Linked DNA regions of Methylomagnum ishizawai. Each later gene encodes a partner of the first gene's protein in a complex. Links are inferred from orthologs where the notes say so. Each region holds a gene or a part of one and is shown in the gene's direction. Other genes may lie near its edges.

Region 1 (8,841 bases):
ATTGAAGTAAAACGGAATATTGCCGGTTTTGTTCTTGGTGCTGTCGTTGTCGATATAGAACCAATCCTGGTCGTACATGGAGGAAAGCTGCCCGGTGGCGGTGGTGCCGGACGTCAAGGAATAGGCTTCCACCATGCCGTCGTTGGGTTCCAGTTCGCCGCCGACCCTGGCGGTATAAAGCCTTAGGGAATAATCGGCAGTGGGAACGACGATTTCGTTGTAGAACTTGAAGACATCCACGCTCAAGGTCTTTGTGCTATCCGTGGGGTCGGGTATTTTTTTGGTGGAGGTTTCTTTCCTATCCCCGATATATCTACCCCATATCCTGACGTAATAACGCCCTTGTTTGGAAGTATCCATCTGGAATCGGTACGGTCCTTTCGTTTCGCTACTGCCCCGCTGGCAGGAGGAACGGTAAACCACGTAGCTGCTGCCGCTGGTCAGGCCGTCAGCAGTGTTGGGGTCGGCGTCATAGAAATAGGCGACATTCCAAAAGACGCTGGAATCATCCAGTTTTGGATCGGTGGCGTTGTCGAAGCCCTCGTACCAATATCCGAGTTTCTTGTCACAGCCAAAATAGACCGGGGTCACTGGATGGTTATCGTCGGTGATGTCCACATAGAACCAGTCGAAGTCTCGGGTCGATTGCAACTGACCCACCATTTCGTCGGTCAGGGATAGGGGCGTGGCGAGACTGGGGTCGAGGGCCGGACCGCCATAGGGGTTATAGTCCGGGTTGCTGGCATCGTAAGGTGTATTGACCACCCGGTAGGTTTCCTGGGTACAAATGGCGCCACCCGCATAAGGGCAGACCGAACTGGCGGTGTCGAAAATAAATCCGCTGCCGGTCACCGTGGAATTCGGTTCTCGTTCCGATACCGAGGCTTGGGACTGTGCTCCCCATAAAAAAACCAGTGTCGACGCCAAGATAGATTGATAACGCATTGGATGTCCCCAAGCAGGAAGTGATTGGAATCGGACCCACCCGATGAGGCACCGTGCGTCCCGGTCTGGCCTGGTCGGGTCGGGCGAATGGCTATTAAGTGTAGCCGTTCGGGACCGATCCTGGACGGTGCGCCGATGACCGGGGGTTCCGGGATGTTCAACGGAGGGCGGGGGTTGGGCGTGGATTTCAGTCCGGCGGCGGGGGCGGGGCCAGCACTTCGCGGCTGCCATTGGTCTCGGCGTGACCGACGATGCCGGCCTTCTCCATGTCCTCGATCATGCGGGCGGCGCGGTTGTAGCCCACCTTGAGCTTGCGCTGCACGCTGGAGATGGACGCCTTGCGCGATTCGGTGACGAAGCGCACCGCCTCGTCGTAGAGCGGGTCGGTTTCTTCCCCGCCGCCTTCGCCGCCGCCGGTGCCGCCCTTGAAGCTTCCGGCTTCCGCTTCTTCCGAGAACTTCGTGATCTCGTGGATATAGTTGGCGGGGCCGGTGCGTTTGAGGAATTCCACCACGTTGTGGACTTCCTGGTCCGAGACGAAAGCGCCATGCGCCCGCATCGGCAGGCCGGTGCCGGGCGGCAGGTAGAGCATATCGCCGTTGCCGAGCAGGGATTCCGCGCCGCCCTGGTCGAGGATGGTGCGGGAATCGATCTTGGAGGACACCTGGAAGCCGATGCGGGTGGGGATGTTGGCCTTGATGAGGCCGGTGATGACATCCACCGACGGCCTCTGGGTCGCCAGGATCAAATGCAGCCCGGCGGCGCGGGCCTTCTGGGCCAGGCGGGCGATGAGTTCCTCCACCTTCTTGCCCACGATCATCATCATATCGGCCAATTCGTCGATGACGATGACGATATAGGGCAGGGGTTCCAGCGCGGGCGGTTCCTCGCCGTCCAGGGCGTCGGCGGCGGACCACAGCGGGTCGGCGATGTATTCCCCGTCCGCCGCCACCTCGGCCAGCTTCTGGTTGAAACCGGCCAGATTCCTGACGCCCATCAGCGACATCAGCTTGTAGCGGCGTTCCATCTCGGCCACGCACCAGCGCAGGGCGTTGGCCGCTTCCTTCATATCGGTGACGACGGGGGTCAGCAAATGCGGGATGCCCTCGTAGATCGACAATTCCAGCATCTTGGGATCGATCATGATGAGGCGCACTTCCTCGGGCCGGGCCTTGAACAACATGCTGAGGATCATCACATTGACCGCCACCGATTTGCCCGAGCCGGTGGTGCCGGCCACCAGGAGGTGCGGCATCCGCGCCAGGTTGGCGACCACCGGCTGGCCGCTGATGTCCTTGCCCAATACCAGGGTCAGGGGCGAAGGGCTGTGCTGGTAGGCGTCGGAGGACAGCACCGAGTGCAACAGCACCATCTCGCGCTCTTCGTTGGGGATTTCCAGGCCGATCACCGATTTGCCGGGGATGATCTCCACCACGCGCACGCTGGTCACGGAGAGGGCGCGGGCCAAATCCTTGGCCAGCCCGCTGATGCGGCTGACCTTGACCCCCGGCGCGGGCTGGATTTCAAAGCGGGTGATGACCGGGCCGGGTAGCACGTCCGTCACCTGTACCTCGACATTGAAATCGTCGAGGATGCTTTCCACCTGCCGCGACATGTCCTCCAGGGCGGCTTCGGAATAGCCCTTGATCTTGGGCGTGGTGTCGCTGAGCAATTCCAGCGGGGGCAGGGTGCCCGGCTTGACCGGCGGCAGGTCCAGGGCGGGTCTGGATAGGGGGGCACGGGGTTTCGGCGGCTGCGGCGGCGCGGCCTGGGTTGTGGGTACGGCGGGATTTTTGGTTGCCGGAGGTTCTTCCACCAGGGCTTTGGGACGGGCGACGGGCGCGGTGGCTTCGGCGGGCGGTTCCGGGTTTTCGGTGTCGGGGGGGGCGGCCATCCGCTTGGCTTGGGGCTTGGCTTTGGCGGGCGCGGGTTCCGGGAGCGGCATGGTGCCGGTTTCGGACTCGGCTTCGACTTCCGGCCCAGCGGCGGGCGCGGGCTTGAACGGTTGGAACAGCGACAGCACGGCGTCGATGGCGATCAAGGCGGCGCGGCCCACGAGGTCGATCAAGCCCAGCGACGAACCCAGCCAGGACAGCCCGGTGAACAGCGAAATCCCGGCCACGAACACGGTCAGGAGCAAAATGCTCGACCCCGCCCGGCCAAACGAACCCGCGAGCAACTCGGCGGTTTCCCCGCCCAGGATGCCGCCGCTGGTGCCGGGCAGGGCCAAGGGCGCATGGATGACATGGAGATCGGTGAGCCCCGCCGCCGCCGCGATGGCCGCGGCGAAACCGGTCCAGCGCAGGGCGCTGTCGATGGGATTGGCCGGGGCGGCGAGACGGCCCTGGAAGATGATGTAGCCATAGCCCGCCAGCAGGAACGGGAACAGGAAGGCGGTGACGCCGAACAGGGTCAGGAAGAAATCGGCCACCCAGGCCCCGACCGCGCCCCCGGCGTTGGCGATGGTCTTGCCGGTGCCGATATGGCTCCAACCGGGATCGTCGGCGTTGAAGGTGATGAGCGCGACCAGCAGGAACAAGGAGACCGCCAGATAGACCAGGAACACCGATTCGCGCAGTCCCCGCACCAGGACCGCGCCCAGGTCTTGGCCGTCGAGCAGCTTTTTATGGAAATCAGCCAAAATGCCCACCAAATCAAAGGAATAAACGATGCGGGCGCTATTGTTCGGGATTGGGGGGGAGAGTTCAAGAGCGCCCGTTCACGGTCGCGCCATCGGGCGGGGCCGGGCGAACTGGAACGCGGACTTTGGTCCGCATGGGCCGATCCGGGGCGCAAGCCGAAGCCCGCGCTCCGGGGATGGCAAATCACACCAAGCGCCACCCTGAAATAGCCTGCTTCCACAAGGTTTCCGGTAACCCTACCGGGACGCGGGCCGGAACCTTTACGCTCAAATCCCACACCGTCATACTTGGTTTTTTGTGCCACTCCCAACACCGAGGAATTCGATGACTGAACAGAGACATTGCCGCTTGCTGATTTTGGGCTCGGGACCGGCGGGCTATACCGCCGCCGTCTACGCGGCGCGGGCCAACCTGAAGCCGGTGCTGGTGACCGGCCTCCAAATGGGCGGGCAGCTCACCACCACCACCGAAGTGGACAACTGGCCGGGCGACGCCGAGGGCGTGCAGGGACCGGAACTGATGGAGCGCATGAAACGCCATGCCGAGCGCTTCGAGGCCGAGATCATCTTCGACCATATCCACACCACCGATTTGTCGGCCCGCCCATTCAAGCTGATGGGCGATTCCGCCACCTATACCTGCGATGCCTTGATCATCGCCACCGGGGCTTCGGCCCGTTATCTGGGGCTGGATTCCGAGGAAGCCTACAAGGGCCGGGGCGTGTCGGCCTGCGCCACTTGCGACGGTTTCTTCTACCGCAACAAGCCGGTCGCGGTGATCGGCGGCGGCAATACGGCGGTGGAGGAAGCGCTGTATCTCGCCAATATCGCTTCCCATGTCACCGTGGTGCATCGCCGCGATAAATTCCGCTCCGAGAAAATCCTGGCCGACAAGTTGCTCGAACGCGAGCGCGAGGGCAAGGTCAGCATCGCCTGGAACCATGTGATGGATGAAGTGCTGGGCGACGACGCGGGCGTCACCGGGCTCCGCATCAAGCATGTGCGGGAAGGCAGCACCCAGGATATCAAGCTGGATGGCGTGTTCGTCGCCATCGGCCATAGCCCGAACACCGAAATCTTCGCCGGGCAGCTGGAAATGCGCGATGGCTATATCGTGGTCAAGAGCGGCCTCCATGGCAATGCCACGGCGACCAGCGTGCCGGGCGTGTTCGCGGCAGGCGACGTGGCGGATTCGGTCTACCGGCAGGCCGTGACCTCGGCGGGATCGGGCTGTATGGCGGCCTTGGACGCGGAGAAGTATCTGGACGGCTTGGAATGAGTGGATGGCCGGGTGGGCATCGCATGCCTACCCGGCGGGTCTTGCTGGGTCCCGATGCGGGCGCGGAGTCCTGAGGCGAAATATATTCCACCGTGCCATTCCCCTATGAATGATAAAGCCATATATCAAACAACAAACGAGATATACTATGCCTAACAATCCCTATCAAGAACTTGATGATAAATCGTTTTGGAGAAAAGCCATCGCGGACAGGTCCGTATTCGATATTGGCGATCTATGGCAGCCCAAGTTTGTGATACAGCGTGAAGACCCGGTTTCGACTTATGGTTCTTGCTTCGCCCAGCATATTGGCCGGGCGCTGAGCGACCGGGGTTTTAATTGGTTAATATCGGAAACAGCGCCCAGGCACTGTTCGGAAAGCTTGGCCCGCCGGTATAACTATGGCGTGTTTTCTGCGCGAACCGGGAATATTTATACCACCTCGCTGCTGGATCAATGGGTCCGTTGGGCGCTTGATGAGAGCAAAATACCCCACGAATCATGGTTGAAGGATGGCCGCTATATCGACCCGTTCCGACCGGCGATGGAACCCACAGGTTTCGCCACTATGGGGGAACTCAGGAAATCCCGGATACAAGCCGTCAGGTGCTTTAGGAAATCCATAGCGGATGCCTATTGCTTCGTGTTCACGCTTGGTTTGACCGAAAGCTGGTTCAATGCCGAGGCCGGCTACGAATATCCCATGTGTCCTGGCACGGTCGCGGGTGAGTTTTCCGCGCAAAAGCACCGCTTTGTGAACCAGAATTATGAGCAGGTGCTGTCGAGCCTGATATCTGCCATATCGAATATCCGGAAAATTAACAAGGACATCAAATTCATTTTGACCGTATCGCCGGTTCCATTGACGGCCACCGCATCGGGAAAACACGTCCTGGTGGCGACCATCCATTCCAAGTCAACCCTCCGGGCCGTGGCGGGGGAAATGGCGAATATTGACGGGTCGGTGGATTATTTCCCTTCCTATGAAATTATCAATGGGCCGCAGGCCGGTGGGATTTTCTTCGAGCCAAACAAACGCAATGTGCATCCGGCCGGGGTCGAGTTTGTCATGAATACATTTTTCAAATGTATGCATGGCGACATCCACAGCGCAAAGCCCAGGCCCAGGAGAATAGTGAAGGAGCAGCAACCCTCCCCACCCAGACGGGAAAAACCGCAAAAACGTCAGTCGTCCGATGAGGTATGCGAAGAGTTGCTGTTGGATGCGTTTGGAGGAAAAAAATGAAGATTTGTTTGTTGGGGAACTCCCATTCCGCCGCGCTTAAGATCGCTTACGATGCCTTGGACGCAGATAGCCGGAAGGCGCTGGATGTTACTTTTTTCGCTAGCCGTGGAGGGGGTTTGGCAAAAGCGCTGGAACCCCAGGGAAAAAAGCTGATTTCAACCGACGAGTTGATTACCAGCCATATTGGATATACCTCGGGTGGACTGACGTTTATCGATCCCGAAGCTTACGACGTGTTCATCCTGCATGCTTTTGGTACGCAGTACGATTATGAAATCTTGGACGCCAACGAAGAGGCTTACTATAGCAAGGAATTCCTCACGGACTATTGCGCAGAACTTATCGGCAGAAGGCCCAATATCAATCTCCTAAGTAACTTGGCGAGCATCACGAGTAAACCGATATATCTTTCCCAGCAGCCGTTCCAGTCGGAATTAAATGCTAATCTGAAATCCAAGGTCAAGTCCAGTAAAGTGGATCCTCCAGACCTTGGGGAATGTCTCAAGCGGTTCTTGGCCAAGCAGGACCATAAAAATGTGAAATTGCTTTTGCAGCCACCCGAGACGATCGTTGACAAGATATTTACGCTGGCGGAATTCAGCGTCGATTCGGAGCGCTTGGATATCAATGATCAAATTTCTAAGAAATCGGATAAGCATAATGTCCGGGATATGCACCATATGAATTCCAAGTATGGGCGTCTGGTTTGGTTGTATTTCTTGCAGCAGGTTGGATAGCCGCGATTCCCGTGGGGCGGCGGATAATGACCCACACTGCGGCTTCCACCGATCAAACAGCTGAACCCTGGGCATATCCGCCCCGCACCCGACTTATGCGACAATGCCCCGCCCGCCGGATCCCACCGGCCAGCCTGAACGACCGGCGTCCGGCGGCATTCCCCATCCCAAGACGATAGAGGTTTCCGAATGCCCTACAAAAGACTGATCTGCGCCGCCTGTGGCTTCATCTACGACGAGGAAATGGGCGATCCCGATTCCGGCATTCCGCCCGGCACCCGTTGGGAAGACGTGCCCGACGACTGGATGTGCCCGGAATGCGGCGTGGACAAGACTTATTTCGAAGTGTTGAACATGGATTGAATCCCGCCGGAATCCTTGCGCGGCGGGCCGGGCCGGGTGGGCAACACCCGCCCCAGCAAGCCCGGTCCCTGCAAGGGTTCCACCGGAGCCGCCGCGTCCGCCGCCCCGGCGATGCGGCGGCCTTCCGCCACCAGCCGCGCCCGCCTTTCTTCCGTCCGCGCCAGCCGTTCCGCCACGTCCTCCCCCAATCCCGCCAACGCCCGCCCGATGCCGGAGCGCAAGCCCCGGATGGCCGTGTCCTCGGCGGAGGGTTTCAGTTGCCGGTAGACGAAGAATGGCAGCAACCACGACAGACCGATCAACAGCACACTGTGGATGGCGAAATCCACCCCCAGGAAATCGAGGTGCCGGGCCACGCTCTCGTAATAGCCCTTGACCACTTCGTAGGACACCAGGCTGATGCTGAGGATCGGCAACAGCGCCGCCAATCCGCCCGACAGCTTGAGCAGGAAGCGCCGGAAGGCGTTGCCCGGCCGCGCCAGCGCGTGGCGCAGGCAGCGCTGGCCCTCGTCCAAGACCCGGCCCCCGCCGGACTCGAACACCCGGTCCAGTTCCACTTTGAGCGGTGCCGCCGGCAGTCCGCGTTGCCCGGCTTCCAGGAGCAACTGGTCGAGAGTGTCGCGCAACCGGCTCGCGGCCCAATCGTCCCAGAGCAACGGGGCGGCGGCGCGGGGTTCGGGCTTGGCTTCGTGCCCGCCGGGCCGGGTCAGGTCGATGGAGCGGCGCAAGGGGTTGGCCTCGTGCCCGACGAAGGCCCGCGCCACGCTCTGGATCGGCCATTCCAGGCCGCGCAGCAATTCGCCCTGGGTTTGGTCCCAAATCCGGCCCCATTCCGGCGCGAGTTCCGCATAACCGCCCGCGGTGCCCAGCCGGTCCAGGCATCCGGCCAGGGCGGTGCGCAAGCCTTGCAGGCGCAGGGCTTCGGCGTGAAGTTCCAATTGCCGCATGACATGGCGGTCGGCCATTTCCCGCAGGAAATCGTGGAGTTGCCCGAAATCGTCGGGCTTGCGGGCCGGGCCGGGGTCGCGGCTGTCGGTGCGGAGGATGATCGGGTCTTGGAAACCGCCCTTGACCAGCAGCTTGGCGAAATCCTCGTATTGCAGCGGATGGCCCCGGTCCCATTGGTTGATGACGAATAACCAGGCATGTTCGCCGCCATGGGCTTGCAGCATCCGCCAGCCCTTGTCGTCGCGGTAGCGCTCGGGGTTGACCACGTAGATCAGCACGTCGATATGCGGCAGCCAGTCCAGCACCAGTTCGCGGTTGTGCTGCTCGACGCTGTCGATATCGGGCATGTCGATCCACAGCACTTGGCGGCGCTCGGCGTCGTGGTGCTGGGCGATCCGCACCCGGTCGAGCGGGAAATGGTTGGGCAGGTGGCGGAGTTGGATGGAATCGTGCAGATAGATCGAGACTTCCCGCGAGGTGGGGCGCTCGACCCCGGTGCGGGCGATGGCCTGCCCGGCCAGCCGGTTCAACAGGGTGCTTTTGCCGACGCCGGTGCCGCCGAAGAAGGCGGCGACCAGGGGCCGGTGGCTGTCGGCCTCGAACAGCGAGGCCGGGGTGTCCGGTTTCAATTCCGCGAGCGCCCGGATATCGCCGGGGTTCAGCCATGCCCCGGCCACGGCTT
Region 2 (8,601 bases), 1.4 Mb from region 1 along the record:
CGCTCGTGGATCGCCCCGCGCCAGGCCCGTGGCGACAGCCAGCGTCCGCCGCCATCGTCCAACCGCCGGTTGTCGGCGGATTTGCGGACATAGCCGACGGCGCGGATGCCTTGTTCGAATAGCCAGCGCTCGTAATCGAAACCGCCGGGATTGGCGAGGCCACGCGGCGGGCGCAGCTTGACCCGGAAGCGCCAGCGTTCCCCGGCCTGGGGCGCGGTGGCGGGGGCGTCGTACCAACTCAGCCGCAGGCGGCGGGGCCAGCCGTCGGGGGTGCCGGGGTCGAGGCGGCGTTCCACGGCGAAATCGAAGCGCACACCGCGTTCCTGCGGGCTGGGGATATCCAGGATCACGCCTTCGATGATGGCGGCCTGGCGTGCCGTGGCCGGAGGGAGGTGTTCCGCGAGGCGGGCCGCGCCATAGCCATAGGCCCAGATCAGGCCCAGGGCCAGCGCTCCCTTTAAAGGCCAACCCCGCCATAGGCTCGCCGCCAACAGCGCGGCGGGAGCCGCCAGCGCCCAGGCGGCGGGTAGTTCCGGTAGGCATTGCACCACCGCCACGCCCAGCGCGAACCCCGTGGCGAGCCGGACCGTGGTGGGCGCGGGCAAGGTAAAAGATCGTTCAACTTTCAATTTCTAATCCGTAAAATGGCCCACCCTTAGGACTTTTCACACAACCTACACACAGGCGGCCCCCGATGCCCAAGAAGCTTTTGAAACGCTATTTGCCGGACCCTAAAAAAATAAAAGAAATCAAGGCCTTGGAATTCCTGGGGGATAAGCTGCATTCGCCCAACCTCTGGCATTTGAACCGCCATTCCGTGGCCCGCGCCTTCGCCATCGGTTTTTGGGCGATGTATACCCCGCCCTTGCCCTGGCAGCAGGTCATCGCCGCCGTGCTGGCCATCTATTTCAATGCCAACCTGCCCATCGCCGTGGCCCTGGTCTGGATCACCAATCCCCTGACTTGGTTGCCCATGTATTATTTGGCCTATAAGGTGGGGACGCTGGCCATGGGGATGGATTCCTTCGGCTTCGATCAATTCTCCGAGTTGTTCAGCATCGAGAAGGTCTTGGAATTGGGGGCCCCGTTCTTGCTGGGTTGCTTCATCCTGATGAACCTCGGCGGGGTGCTGGGTTATTTCGGTGTCCAATGTCTATGGCGGCGCTCGGTGCGGCATCAGTTGGAACTGCGGAAATTCCGCGACGCCGAATTGAACACCCGCATCATGGTGAGCGAATCCTACGCCACCTATCTGAAGTTCTTGGAGCATCGCTATAACAGCCGTAGAAAGGGTGGGGAGTAGGATGCCACCGTGGAGGATCGGGATCGGACCGGAATCCTGGAATAAAAAAGTATCAAGTGTATTCTTTTGAGGCATTGACATCCACGTTCCTGCCGGAGCCAGGGTAGGTTACTATACGGCGAGAGGCTATCCTGCCTTGGCATTGAAAATGCCGGGCGGTGGAATTCCGGGGTATGTATATTAAATGATGCATTTCCGGGTCCCGCCCCAGGATGGCCCACCCAATCTGCAGGATTGCGAATCCTGCCAAAGCCAAACAAGTCCAGGCCCGGATACCGTCCGGCCCTTCGGATGGAACGATGAGCAATACCGAAAGAGTCAAAATCCGTGCCAAGGACTTGCGTCTCGGCATGTATGTTTGCGAACTGGACCGGCCCTGGAGCGAAACCCCGTTCTTGTTCGAGGGTTTCGAACTGGCCAGTCCCGCCGATATCCAGGTGGTCATGCAGTATTGCGAGTATGTCTATATCGACATGCACCGCACCCATGTGGTCCATATGGTGCTGGACGAAATCCGGGAGCCGTTTTCCAAGACCGGCAAATCGGCCAGCTTCGACCAGGAAATCCAGGCCGCCGAATCCACCCGCCAACAGACCTCCAGCCTGCTGAAGTCCTTCATCGACGATATCCGCTTTGGCCAGAGCGTGGATGTGCAACTGGGGCAATCGGCGGTGTCGGAATGCGTCGCCAGCATCCTCCGCAACCCCGACGCCATGCTCTATATGGCCCAGATCCGCAACAAGGGCGAGCAATCCAGCCAGCACGCCTTCAATGTCTGCGTGTTCTCCATCCTGCTGGGCCGCCATCTCGGTTTGTCGCCGAAAGCGCTGGAAGGACTCGGCACCTGCGGACTCCTGCACGATGTCGGCAAGATTTCCATCGCCGACGCTCTCCTGAACAAGCCCGACCGGCTCAACGCCGAGGAGCAGGCGATCCTGCGCCAACACCCCAAGCTGGGCCGGGATATCCTGATGTCGGCCCGCAATGTCTATGCCGGCGCGGTCGATGTGGCCTATTGCCATCACGAGCATGTCGATGGCTCCGGCTATCCCCGCGGCCTGCACGATGTGCAATTGAACCTCCATACCAAGATCGTCAGCATCGTCGAGACCTACGACGATGTCACCAGCGAGCGCCCCTACCGCCCGGCCCGCACCCACCTCGACGCCATCATGCTGCTGAACAAGAAGGCGAAGTCGAACAAGTTCGACGCCAAGCTGGTCGAGCGCTTCCTGGCTTGCCTCGGCACCTATCCGCCCGGCAGCATCGTCGAGCTGAGCAATGGGGAGGTGGCGCTGGTGCTGGAAACCAATCCGGGTCAACGCCTGCGGCCCCGCATCCTGGTGGTGCGCGACCCCGACCACAACCCGGTCGAAAGGCTGGTGGACATGGCGGAGCAACAGGTGGACGGGCGCGGCCAACCCTACAAGGTGAAGCTGGTGCGTCCGCCGGGGTATCTGGATATCGATCCGCGCCAGTACCGCGCTACCATTACCAAGGTCTTCAATTGAAAACCCCCTGGAAACACGGGGCTTGCATTTGGGGCGGGTTTAGGCTGAAATGGCCCCACTCGCAAGGAAATGCCAGCCCGTCCAGCGCCGCCCCCTGCGGCCGCCCCCGATAGCACCCCAATCCATCCCCTTCCATCCGACAATGTGGAGACCATTGTGAGCGATAACATCCTTTATGTGAGCGATGCCGAGTTCGAGGACAAGGTATTGAAGTCCGAAACCCCCGTCCTGGTCGATTTCTGGGCGGAATGGTGCGGTCCCTGCAAGATGATCGCGCCGATCCTGGAGGAGATCGCCGAGGATTTCGCCGAACGCTTGATCGTCGCCAAGCTCAATGTCGACGAGAACAACCTCGTCCCGCAGCGCTACAACGTGCGCGGCATCCCGACCCTGATCCTGTTCAAGAACGGCGAAGTGGAAGCCACCAAGGTCGGCGCCCTGGCCAAATCCCAGCTGGCCAAGTTCATCCACGACAACCTCTGAGGATTCCCATCCACCCGCGCCGGCCCCGCCGGGCGGGTTTTTCCATAACCATGCTAACCTGAACCGCATCCTCTCGCCGCCCCCAGCCCGCGCCGCCCCCCGGCACGCTTCCTCCGGCTCGACACCCCGGTCGAGAACACTCCCGCAGACGATTGGTTTGCCCTTGTTCCACACCCTTGACCCCCAACTCAATTTATGAACCTGACCGACCTCAAACGTAAGCCTGTTTCCGAGCTGATCGAAATCGCCGAGACCCTCGATATCGAAGGCGTGGCCCGGACCCGCAAACAGGATTTGATCTTCTCCATCCTGAAGAAACAGGCCAAGAGCGGAGAGGACATTTACGGCGACGGCGTACTGGAAATCCTCACCGATGGTTTCGGTTTCCTGAGGTCGGCGGACAGCTCGTTCCTGGCGGGGCCGGACGATATCTATGTCTCCCCCAGCCAGATCCGCAGGTTCAGCCTCCGCACCGGCGACACCATTTCCGGCAAGATCCGCCCGCCCAAGGACAACGAGCGCTATTTCGCCATGCTCAAGGTGGAGCAGATCAACTACGAGCCGCCGGAGAACGCCAAGCACAAAATCCTCTTCACCAACCTGACCCCGCTGTTCCCCAAGGAGCGCCTGGAACTCGAACTCGGCAACGGCACCACCGAAGACCTCACCGCCCGCGTGATCGACCTGGTGGCCCCCATCGGCAAGGGCCAGCGCGGCTTGATCGTGTCGCCGCCCAAGGCCGGCAAGACCATGATCTTGCAGAATATCGCCCATTCCGTCGCCGAGAAGAACCCCGAGTGCTATCTGATCGTGTTGCTGATCGACGAGCGCCCGGAAGAAGTGACCGAGATGCAGCGCAGCGTGAAGGGCGAGGTGGTGTCCAGCACTTTCGACGAGCCGCCGGCGCGGCATGTGCAGGTGGCGGAAATGGTGCTGGAAAAGGCCAAGCGGCTGGTCGAGCATAAGCGCGACGTGGTGATCCTGCTGGATTCCATCACCCGTCTGGCCCGCGCCTACAACACCGTGATCCCGTCCTCGGGCAAGGTGCTGACCGGCGGCGTGGACGCCAACGCGCTGGAACGGCCCAAGCGCTTTTTCGGCGCGGCCCGCAATATCGAGGAGGGCGGCAGCCTCACCATCATCGCCACGGCCCTGGTCGATACCGGCTCGCGCATGGACGAGGTGATCTACGAGGAATTCAAGGGCACCGGCAACAACGAATTGCACCTGGAACGGAAGATCGCCGAGAAGCGCGTGTATCCCGCCATCAATATCAACCGTTCCGGCACCCGCCGCGAGGAATATCTGGTGCCGCCGGACGAACTGCAAAAATGCTGGATCCTCCGCAAGATTCTCCAGCCTATGGACGAGATGGCGGCCAGTGAGTTCCTGCTGGGCAAGCTGAAGGACACCAAGACCAACCAGGAATTCTTCGACATGATGAAGAGATAATTTTAAGTTATTGAAATTTATTGGCTTTATCGGGTTGCTCGATTATATGTAAGCGCAGTGTAAGCAATCCGAACTCAACTCTTGAGTGCTGATGATTCTGGATTCGCGCTAATTTTGATCGCCCGCAGCAGCCCGCCCCGACCGATAAATCCAAGGACTTAAAAAGCAAAAGCCGGTTCATACTGGCTTTTTGCATTTTTGCCCCCCCTTAATTGAAAAGCTAGCCCACCCACGCAGCCGATAGCGTTTCTGCCTGCCTCAGCACCGTCTCCGTCGCGGCCTCCTGCTTATCGGGCGGGTATTTGTACTTCTTCAAGATGGTCTTCACCATGATTCGGAGCCGCGCCCGCACGGCGTCCCGCACCGACCAATCCACGCTCAGGTTCTTGCGGAGCTTGTCGGTCAATTCCCTGGCAATGGTCCGCAGGATGTCGTCCCCGAGTTCCCGCACCGAGGACTCGTTGGTTTCCAGGGCATCGTAGAAGGCCAGTTCGTCGGCGTTCAGCCCCAGCTTCTCCCCCCGGCTGGCGGCGGCGTTGAACTCCTTCGCCATCTGGATCAGTTCCTCGATGACCTGGGCGGTCTCGATGGCCCGGTTCCGGTATCGGGTCAGGGAGTTTTTCAGCAGTTCCGAGAACTTCTTGTTCTGCACCACGTTGGTGGCGAAGCGGCTTTTGATTTCATCCTTCAACAGCCGTTCCAGCAGTTCGACGGCTAGGTTCCTTTCCTTCATCCGCCGCACGTCCTCCAGGAAGGTTTCCGAGAGTATCCCCACGTCGGGCTTATTCAGGCCAGCGGCGGCGAAGATGTCTATCACCTCGTCAGACACCACGGCCTTGGAGATGATTTGCCGCAGGGCGTGTTCCTTGGCGTCGTCGTCCAGCTTCTTGGAAGGGTCGCCCTTGGCCAGCGCCGCCCGGATGGCCTGGAAGAAGGCGATTTCCTCCCGGTATTCGGCGGCTTCGTCCAGCGAGGCGCAGAGGGCAAAGGCTTTGCTGAGGGCCAGCACGCAGTCGGAGAAGCGCTTCTTGCCATCCTCCAGGCCCAGCACATGGTTGGCGGCGATGGGCAACAGCTTCAGCGCTTCGGTGAGGAAGGCGCTGTAGTCGATGCCGTGCAGCATTCCCCGCGCCACGTCGATTTTCTCGATGACCAGGGACAAGGCTTCCGCCACGTCCACCATGGGACGGCCCCGGCCCTGGCTGGTGGTGTAGGTCTTGAGCGCCCGCTTCAATTCCTGGGCGATGCCGATGTAGTCCACCACCAAGCCGCCGGGCTTGTCCTTGAACACCCGGTTGACCCTGGCGATGGCCTGCATGAGGTTGTGTTCCCGAATCGGCTTGTCCACGTACATCGTGTGTAGGCAGGGCGCGTCGAAGCCGGTCAGCCACATATCGCGCACGATGACGATTTTCAGCGGGTCGTTCGGGTCCTTGAAGCGCTTTTCCAGCCGCTTCTTGACCTGGGGCTTGTAGACATGGGGCTTGAGCAGCGCCTTGTCCGCCGCCGAGCCGGTCATCACGATCTTGATGGCCCCCTTCTCGGGGTCTTCGTCGTGCCATTCGGGGCGCAGGGCGACCAGGGCGTCGTACAGGTGGACGCAGATTTCCCGGCTCATGCCCACGACCATGGCCTTGCCATCCATCACCGTCAGGCGTTGCTCGAAATGGGCCACGAGGTCGGCGGCGATACGCTTGATGCGGGGTTCGGCCCCGGCCAGCTTTTCCAGCGCGGCCCAGCGGCTTTTCAGGCGGGCTTGGTCGGAGGCTTCCTCGTCCTCGGTCAGTTCCTCGACCTCCTCGTCGATGTTCGGGGTTTCCTCGGGTTTGAGTTCCAACTTGGCGAGGCGGGATTCGTAGTAGATGGGCACCGTGGCCCCGTCCTTGACCGCCTGCTCGATGTCGTAGACGTGGACGTAATCGCCGAACACGGCGCGGGTGTCCTTGTCCTCGGTCGAGATGGGCGTGCCGGTGAAGGCGACGAAGGTGGCGTTGGGCAGGGCGTCCCGCAGGTATTTGGCGAAGCCGTACTGGACCGCGCCGGTTTCCTTGTTGAAGCGGGCCTTGAGGCCGTATTGGCTGCGGTGGGCCTCGTCGCAGATGACCACCACGTTCCCGCGTTCGGTCAGGACCGGGAAGCTGTCCTCGTCCTCGCCGGGCACGAACTTCTGGATGGTGGTGAAGACGATGCCGCCGGAGGGCCGGTTGTTGAGCTTGGCGCGGAGGTCCGGGCGGGAGGTGGCCTGGACCGGCGTCTCGCCCAACAATTCCGGCGCATTGGCGAACACGCCGAACAACTGGCCGTCCAAGTCGTTGCGGTCGGTGATGACCACCAGGGTGGGATTTTTCATGGCCGGGTCCACCATGATTTTCCCGGCGAGGCAGCCCATTTCGATGCTCTTGCCCGCGCCCTGGGTGTGCCAGACCACGCCGCCCTTGCGGTTGCCGCCGGGTTGGCTGGCCTCCAACACCTGCCGCACCACGGCCCGCACGGCGTGGAACTGGTGGTAGGCGGCGATTTTCTTGGCGACCTGCCCGTCGTCCTCGAACAGGATGAAGTGGCGCAGGTATTCCAGCAGCAAGGCTTTGTCGAACACGCCCCGGACCAGGGTTTCCAGTTCGCGCATCGGGCCGAGCGGGTCGGTCGTCTTGCCGTCGATGGTGCGCCACGCGGAGAAGCGCTCGGCGTCGGCGGTGAGCGATCCCATGCGGGCGTTGATGAGGTCGGAGGCCTCAATATGCCCCTTGGTGACTGCTTCTCTAGAAGCCCCGGCATTTAACCCCATCAGATAATTTTTCGTTCTTTGTTGCAACAGGTATAAATGAATAAACCTTGCCGGAATTTCAGGCTTTGCTCTTATTATAACCACATGCTGATTAACTCGGGCTGGCAATACCTCAGGGTCAACAACGCACGTTCTCAAGATTGATGCCCCAGTAATATTAAGTAAAACGTCGTTAACCTTAACCTCTACTCCGCTCAATTGGTCTGCGGCCTGATCTGAAATACGGGCCAAGCCATCCCATATAAATTCGGAGTCATAAGATTTGTACCCGATGCAATATAATGGTATTTTTAATCGGTGGTAATTTCCTCTTCACTTCAGAATAGAAACCCAAAAGTGATTTACGAAAAATTCGCCGAAATAACCGATGATCGAATCGTTGCCGCGCTCATTGGAATGCCCAAAGCCAAATTCACGGCCTTGACCAAACGCTTCGAGTCGGCCAGCTTGGAAATCGACCGTGAGCGGGTTCTCAATGGCGAAATCAAACAGGTCAAGCAGGGCGGTCCAAAGGGATACCTCGATTCTCCCGAAAAAAAGCTATTCTTCATCCTTTTCTACCTGAAAACCTATCCTACCTTCGATGTCCTGGGGTTCCATTTCGGCCTCAGTGGCGGGCACGCCCACGCCCATGTCGATAAGTTATTGCCGGTCCTAGGCCGCGTCCTGAGCAATTTGAACCTCATGCCTTTGCGCCAGCCGACGGATTCCCCAGAATTCAGGCAAGCGCTTGAAAAATATAAGCATATCGCGATAGACGGCGTGGAGTGCCCCTGCGTCAGACCACAGGACGATAGCGCCCAGAAAGAACATTACAGCGGTAAAAAAAAAGACATACGGTGAAAGCCATCGTCATTTCCGACCTCAACCGGATGGTCTTGTTTCTATCCTGCATTTTCGCGGGCCGCACCCATGACTATGCGATTATGAAAACGGTTTTCAAGCCCGGTTCACCCTGGTTTAAGAAACTCAACGTCTGGCTCGACTTGGGATTCCTGGGTGCCGACTCTGATTATCCCGATGCCAAAATACATCTGCCGCACAAAAAGCCGAGAAAATCCAAGAAA

The links.
Region 2: the proteins of trxB (region 1) and trxA are in contact, whole or in part, in a crystal structure (PDB 1F6M), measured with the Escherichia coli proteins. The link is inferred for Methylomagnum ishizawai from one-to-one orthologs.

What each region holds. Positions count from the first base shown.
Region 1 is NZ_AP019783.1:2,373,589-2,382,429, forward strand. Bases 2,958-5,888 are described here. They hold trxB (thioredoxin-disulfide reductase), read left to right. Parts: upstream 2,958-3,911; coding sequence 3,912-4,865; downstream 4,866-5,888. Other genes in these bases: K5658_RS10795 (DNA translocase FtsK), read right to left, coding at 2,958-3,637; K5658_RS10805 (GSCFA domain-containing protein), read left to right, coding at 5,014-5,888. Also shown: K5658_RS10790 (hypothetical protein), read right to left, coding at 1-852; more of K5658_RS10795, read right to left, coding at 1,133-2,957; more of K5658_RS10805, read left to right, coding at 5,889-6,111; K5658_RS10810 (hypothetical protein), read left to right, coding at 6,108-6,848; K5658_RS10815 (rubredoxin), read left to right, coding at 7,038-7,211; K5658_RS10820 (GTPase), read right to left, coding at 7,184-8,841.
Region 2 is NZ_AP019783.1:3,741,634-3,750,234, reverse strand. What follows is about bases 1,943-4,633. They hold trxA (thioredoxin TrxA), read left to right. Parts: upstream 1,943-2,970; coding sequence 2,971-3,297; downstream 3,298-4,633. Other genes in these bases: rho (transcription termination factor Rho), read left to right, coding at 3,493-4,633; K5658_RS17000 (HD-GYP domain-containing protein), read left to right, coding at 1,943-2,814. Also shown: K5658_RS17010 (DNA internalization-related competence protein ComEC/Rec2), read right to left, coding at 1-629; K5658_RS17005 (DUF2062 domain-containing protein), read left to right, coding at 695-1,303; more of K5658_RS17000, read left to right, coding at 1,603-1,942; more of rho, read left to right, coding at 4,634-4,749; K5658_RS16985 (type I restriction endonuclease subunit R), read right to left, coding at 4,970-7,534; K5658_RS16980 (helix-turn-helix domain-containing protein), read left to right, coding at 7,871-8,377; K5658_RS16975 (transposase family protein), read left to right, coding at 8,374-8,601. UniProt on the Escherichia coli protein: Participates in various redox reactions through the reversible oxidation of its active center dithiol to a disulfide and catalyzes dithiol-disulfide exchange reactions.